2 linked regions of the Methylomagnum ishizawai genome follow. The protein of the gene in region 1 interacts with the protein of each later gene in a pairwise test. Links are inferred from orthologs where the notes say so. Each region holds a gene or a part of one and is shown on either strand. Other genes may lie near its edges. The genes, in order: B9N93_RS12060 and B9N93_RS17385.

The links.
Region 2: the proteins of B9N93_RS12060 (region 1) and B9N93_RS17385 interact in binary tests that used the Escherichia coli proteins (3 or more experiments, as listed by UniProt). The link is inferred for Methylomagnum ishizawai from one-to-one orthologs.

What each region holds. Positions count from the first base shown.
Region 1 is NZ_FXAM01000001.1:2,726,839-2,729,957, reverse strand. Bases 294-3,092 are described here. They hold B9N93_RS12060 (citrate synthase), read left to right. Parts: upstream 294-937; coding sequence 938-2,248; downstream 2,249-3,092. Other genes in these bases: B9N93_RS12055 (nucleotidyl cyclase domain-containing protein), read left to right, coding at 2,501-3,092; B9N93_RS12065 (protein YgfX), read left to right, coding at 294-682. In the rest of the region: B9N93_RS12075 (succinate dehydrogenase iron-sulfur subunit), read left to right, coding at 1-21; B9N93_RS12070 (FAD assembly factor SdhE), read left to right, coding at 25-270; more of B9N93_RS12065, read left to right, coding at 221-293; more of B9N93_RS12055, read left to right, coding at 3,093-3,119.
Region 2 is NZ_FXAM01000001.1:3,888,842-3,892,114, forward strand. Bases 245-3,197 are described here. They hold B9N93_RS17385 (diacylglycerol/lipid kinase family protein), read left to right. Parts: upstream 245-1,217; coding sequence 1,218-2,177; downstream 2,178-3,197. Other genes in these bases: B9N93_RS17380 (TonB-dependent receptor), read left to right, coding at 245-1,035; B9N93_RS17390 (protein-tyrosine phosphatase family protein), read left to right, coding at 2,174-2,749; ilvD (dihydroxy-acid dehydratase), read right to left, coding at 2,801-3,197. Outside these bases: more of B9N93_RS17380, read left to right, coding at 1-244; more of ilvD, read right to left, coding at 3,198-3,273. UniProt on the Escherichia coli protein: In vitro phosphorylates phosphatidylglycerol but not diacylglycerol; the in vivo substrate is unknown.

The sequences.
Region 1 (3,119 bases):
CTGGTCGAACGCCAGCGCTAGGCCATGCTCTCGGCGAGGCAGCGCTGGCTGTGTCGGCGCGGGATGCGCGAACTCGATCTCCTGATCGGGCGCTATCTGGCCCAGGGCTATGCGACCGCCCCGCCCGCCGAGCAGCGGGCGTTCCAGCGTTTGCTGGAACTCCAGGACGATGAGCTTTGGCATTATCTCGGCGGTGGCCCCTTGCCCGAGGAGGCCGAACTTGCCGCCCTCATCCGCAAACTCCAAAACCTCCCTCCTGCTCCGGCTTGAGCCTTCCCGGCGGTTGTTGGGCCTCCTCGCGGCCCTGCATCTCCTGGCCGGAGGGTGCGCCGTGGCGAACGGCCTGCCGTGGTGGGCCAAACCGCCGCTGCTCTTCGCCGTCGCCTTGAGTTATCGCGCCGTGCGCCGGGATTACGGCGTGATGCCGCGGGTGCGGGAAGTCGTATTGGACGGGGAGGGCGGGGTCGTGGTCTCGGGCCGCGCCGGGCCGGTCGAGGGGACGCTGGCCGGAGGCTGCGTGGTCACGGCTTGGGTCGTGATCTTGCGCTTGCGGACCCTGGACGGGCGCTTGCTGGCGATTCCCATAGTCCGCGACGCCGTGGACGTGGAAGCGTTCCGGCGTTTGCGGGTGGGTTTGCGTTGCGGGGAGTGGGAGCGCCAGCCCAGCGGGGAGGGCGGCTGAAAATATATTGTTTCCGCGTCCCCGGCCAAGTTGGACCAAAATCCGCCCAAGATCAGGCAATTCCGCCATCCCGCCCGTATTGGCCGGATCATGGGTCTTGATTTCCGGGCGCTCCGGCTTTTCCCGTACTATCGGCCTGGTTTCCGTCCGGGCTCCCGTTCCCGGAATCCCATCGTTCCGCCGGGCTAGCCTAGCCCCGCGGGTTGTCGTTACACTCCGGTGAAGCTCAATCCCGGCAAGAGAGGTCAATCAGCCATGTCACAAATAGCAAAAATCGAACTGGAAGGCCAAATCGTCGAAGCGCCCATCATCGTCGGCACCGAGCAGGAAAAGGGCATCGATATCAGCAAGCTGTTCGCCTCCACCGGCTACGTCACCCTGGACCCCAGTTATGGCAACACCGGCTCCTGCAAATCCGCCATCACCTATATCGATGGCGACCAGGGCATCTTGCGCTACCGGGGCTACGACATCGCCGAACTCTGCGAGAAATCCACCTTCATGGAGGTGAGCTATCTCCTGGTCTACGGCGAACTGCCCACCCCCGAGCAATTCACCCGGTTCAAGGACAAGGTACAGCACCATTCCCTGATCCACGAGGACATGAAGAGCTTCTTCACCGCCTATCCCGGCCACGCCCACCCGATGGCGATCCTTTCGGCCATGGTCTGCTCGCTGTCGGTCTACCACCCGGAATTGCTCAAGTCCGATCCCACCCCCAAGGAAATGAGCCAGACCATCACCCGCTTGTTGTCCAAGGTGCGGGTGCTGGCGGCTTTCGCCTATAAGCGCTCGGTGGGCGAGGCTTTCGTCTATACCAAGCCCAAGCTGGATTATGTCGCCAACTTCCTGCATATGATGTTCACCAATCCGGTGGAAGATTACGAAGTGGACGAGGTGATCCGCAAGGCGCTGGACGTGCTGTTCATCATCCACGCCGACCATGAACAGAATTGCTCGACCTCGACCGTGCGCATGGTGGGTTCGTCCAAGGCCAATCTGTTCGCGGCGATCTCAGCGGGCATCTGCGCCCTGTGGGGTCCGCTGCATGGCGGAGCCAACCAGATGGTGATCGAGATGCTGGAGGATATCGCCAAGGATGGTTGCAACTATAAGAAATACATCGACAAGGCCAAGGACAAGAACGACCCCTTCCGCCTGATGGGCTTCGGCCACCGGGTCTACAAGAACTACGATCCCAGGGCGCAGATCATCAAGAAACACTGCGACGAACTCTTGGATCAGCTCGGCATCAACGATCCCATCCTGGAAATCGCCAAGGGCTTGGAAGAAGCCGCCCTCACCGATCCCTATTTCATCGAGCGCAAACTGTATCCGAACGTGGATTTCTATTCCGGCATCGTCTACCGCGCCATGGGCATCCCGACCAATATGTTCACGGTGATGTTCGCGCTCGGCCGCCTGCCGGGCTGGATCGCCCATTGGAAGGAGATGATCGAGGAACCCGGCACTAGGATCGCCCGGCCCCGGCAAATCTACGTGGGTTCGCCGCAACGCGCCTACGTGCCGATCAACCGCCGCCGCCCGCCCGCCAGCCCCGAATAGGGCGCGGCGCTGGGTTTTCCCCCTGGAAACACGGCCTGCGGGCCGTGTTTTCGTTGGTGCGGTTTGCGTGATTTTGTCATCGCCGACCATGTCGCCTGTTACACTAGCGGCTTGTGTATAGGTCCATGTTTCTTGTACGGTTCGCGCGTATCGGCAATTCCTTCTGCGCTATAGTGGATACCCGCCCCGGAGCGGTGCGGGGATTGGCCGGTTACGGAACCTGTCCACCCTCCAACGACGACGATCCCAGGCATGTTGTTCGGATTCGATTTTTTCCTGAAGCAGAAGCCGGATACCGGGAAACTCGTCGCTCCTTTGGCGGCGCCCCCGCCGTTCCGCTTCAAGCTCGACCGTTTCAGCAAAGGCATCGATAACGTCCATATCGATGTGATGCTGAGTCCGAAATTCGCCGAAGCCGCCGTCCGCCTGGTCCGCCAGTCCATCCAGTACGACGCCAACGCGAACCTGGGCTGGAAATCCAAATGGATCGCCCCGCCCACTCCCAAAACTGTCGATACCTTCCTGAGGCACTATGCCGAGTTGATGGATGCGGCCCTGGGCGTGGCCCGCAAAGCCAACCAGCGCGAACCGATACAACTCGCCCAGTTCGCCTTGTTCAAATTCCTGCTGGTGCTGGTCGGGGCGGAATTGCGGAATTTCCGCGACGGACTCCATCAGGAGCGCGGTTATCAGGAATGCGGTGGCGGTAAGGCCATGCGCATCTACGACCAGTTGGCGGCCCTGTCCCGCGAGATGCCGCAAATCCACCACCGGGTGGCGCAGAGCTTGTTCGGGCAGGTGTTGAAGGTCGAGGCGGGGGTGTTGGCCAAGCGCCGTAAATCCTTGCTCGGGCGTTCCTGGCCGGTGCCGC
Region 2 (3,273 bases), 1.2 Mb from region 1 along the record:
ACCAACCAGTATGTCGGCGTGTTCGCCACCGACACCCTATCGCCCACGCCCTGGCTGCACTTCAACGCCGCCGGCCGCTGGAACCAAGCCGAGATCGAGCTATCGGGCTATGGCACCGACGAGGAAGGCGGACGCACCTCCCTGGCCGGCCACCACACCTTCAACCGCCTGAACCCCTCGGCGGGTTTCACCCTGCAACCCTTGGACGCCTTCGCCGCCGACGGCGGGCCGGTCAAGGAGATGACCTTCTATGGCAATTACAACGAAGGTTTCCGCGTCCCGACCCCGGTGGAACTGACTTGCGCCGACCCCGAAGCGCCTTGTTCGCTACCCAACAGCTTCATCGCCGACCCGCCCTTGAAGCCGGTGGTATCGAACACCTTCGAGGTGGGTTTGCGGGGCAAGCTGGGCGATGACATCCGCTGGACCACGGCGCTGTACCGCACCGAATTGAGCAACGACATCCTATTCATCAATGTCGGCGGCAGCGGCTTGACGCGGGGCTATTTCCAGAACGTCGGCAACACCCTGCGGCAGGGCGCGGAAGTGGGCTTGCAGGGCAGCCATGGCAGCTTCAACTGGTACATCAACTACAGCTTCATCGACGCCACCTACCAGACCCACGCCACCTTGCAAAACGCCTTGGGACCGGAAACCGTCAGCCCCGGCGACCGGATTCCCGGCATTCCGCAACAATTGGTCAAGCTGGGCGCGGAATATGAAATCCTGACCGGCTGGTTCTTCGGCGGCGACCTGCAATACGCCTCCAGCCAATATATGCGCGGCGACGATGCCAACCAGCTGGCCCAGGTGCCGGAGTACGCGGTGGTCAACCTACATACCCGCTACAAGGTCGAGGAGCATGTGGAACTCTTCGCCATGGCCAACAACGTATTCAACACCGATTACTCCAATTTCGGCGTGGTGAACCGCAATTTCTTCACCGGGGCCCCGGATGGCGGCACGCCGGAACGGTTCCTGGGACCGGGCGCGCCCATCGGCGCCTGGGCGGGGGTACGGGTACATTTCGATTAGCCCCCGCCACCCGAGAAGTTTCCGCCACACCGAGAATGGCGGACCGAAAAAACCGTCCAAGCCAGCACCGGACTCCGAATCCAATCCCGGCCCCCAACGGGCCGGGGTCGATTCGGAACCGCCCGGCACCACATCCCGCGGACGGGATGACCCCACACAAACCCACGGCGAGGAATGGACCCATGCCGATACCCGCTCCCGAATCCAATCCACCCAATCCCGCACCGGCCCGCATCCGTGCGATCCTCAACCCGGCCGCAGGCACCCGCCAGGACGTGCGGGACGCCCTGGAACAAGCGTTCGCCGCGCGGCCCGACCTTCGCTGGGAAATCCTGGAAACCCAGGCCGGGGACGACGCCCGCCGGTTCGCGGCGGAGGCGGCGGCGCTGGGCCATGATCTGGTCATCGCCTGCGGTGGCGACGGTACCGTGATGGAAGTGGCCGCGGGTTTGAAAGACAGCCCGGCGGCCCTGGCGATCATTCCCTGCGGGACGGCCAACGTCCTGGCCAAGGAATTGGGCCTCCCCGACACCGTGGAGGCGGCGCTGGCCCTGGCCCTGGACCCGGCGGCGGCGATCCGGTCGGTCGATATGGGCTGCGTCGATGGCCGCTTGTTCTTATTGCGGGCGGGCATCGGCTACGAAGCCTTGTATAACCTCGAAACCTCCCGCGAAGAGAAAACGCGCCTGGGACGCTGGGCCTATCTGCTGGCGGCACGGCGCGCCCTGGCCCGGTTGCGCGAAGCCCGCTACGTCATCACCGCCAACGGCGAAACCCGCGCCATCCGCGGCATCACCTGCATGATCTGCAATTCCGCCGGGGTGGGCATTGCCTCGTTGCGGATGGCCGGCTGCGCCAACGTCGGTGACGGCCTGCTGGACGTGATCGTGCTGCGCAGTTTCGAAATGACCCAGATCGCACGCTTCCTCGCCAGCTTGGTCCACAGCCTGCTGCCCTTCCTGCGCCACAATCCGCCGCCGCTGGAAGATTATTGGCAAGCCCAAACCATCACCGTGGAATGCAGCCGCCGCCAATGGATGACCCTCGACGGCGAGCCGTTCAAGCAAGCCAAGCACTTCACGGCCAGCGTCGTGCCCCAGGCCGTGCGGGTGCGGGTACCCCGCGCGGAGCCGGTCCCATGAAACCGGAAGGCTCGATCCAAACCGAGTTACGGCGGCTCGGCAATATGCTCGGCACCCATGGGCCTTGTCTGACCCTTTTGGCCGGGCTCGACAAAGCCTGGCGCTGGCTGACCGGAGCGCCGATCTGGCATTTCAGCGGGGTCGCGCCGGGCGTCCTCTTGGGCGGACAGCCCGCCCGCCGCATCGTGGACCAGATGTACCGGCGCGGCGTGACCGGCGTGGTAAACCTCCGCGCCGAATACGACTATGTCGAGGAAGTGGGCGGCACCGGACTGGATTATCTATTCTTGCCGGTGGCGGACAACCATGCGCCCAGCCTCGACCAATTACGGCAAGGGGTGGCTTTCATCCGGCGGGCGGTCGCGCAGGGGGGAAAGGTCTATATCCACTGCTGGGAGGGATTGGGCCGCGGCCCCACCTTGGCGGCGGCCTGGCTGGTCAGCGCGGGGGATGCGCCGACGGTGGCCTGGGATCGGGTGCGGAAAGTCCGGCCCTTCATCCGGCCCACGGCGGGGCAGGTCCGGCGGATCGAGGAATTCGCGGCCGGGTTGCGGGTGGTCTCGCAAGCTTAGGGTCCGGGGCGGATCGGCCCGATCCGCCCCGGACCCGAGAATAGACGCGGCCTACAAATCCCCCAAATCCTTATCCGTCACCGCCCCTTCCGAAGCCGAGGACACCAGCTTAGCGTATTTCGCCAGCACGCCCTTGGTATAGCGCGGCGCGGGCCGTTGCCAGCGGCTGAGGCGCTCGGCGATGGCTTCGTCGGACAAGTGCAAGGTCAACTCGGCCTGCTCAGCATCGATGGTGATGCCGTCGCCATCCTCGACGATGGCCAAGGGTCCGCCGACATAGGCTTCCGGGGTGATATGCCCGACCACGAAGCCATGGGTGCCGCCGGAAAAGCGCCCGTCGGTGATGAGCGCCACGTCCTTGGCCAAGCCCTTGCCCATCACGGCGGAAGTCGGCGACAGCATCTCACGCATGCCGGGACCGCCCTTCGGCCCTTCGTAGCGGATCACGATCACATCGCCCTTTTGCACGGTGCCGTCGAGGATGGCTTTCAACGCCAGTTCCTCGCATTCGAATACCCGCGCCT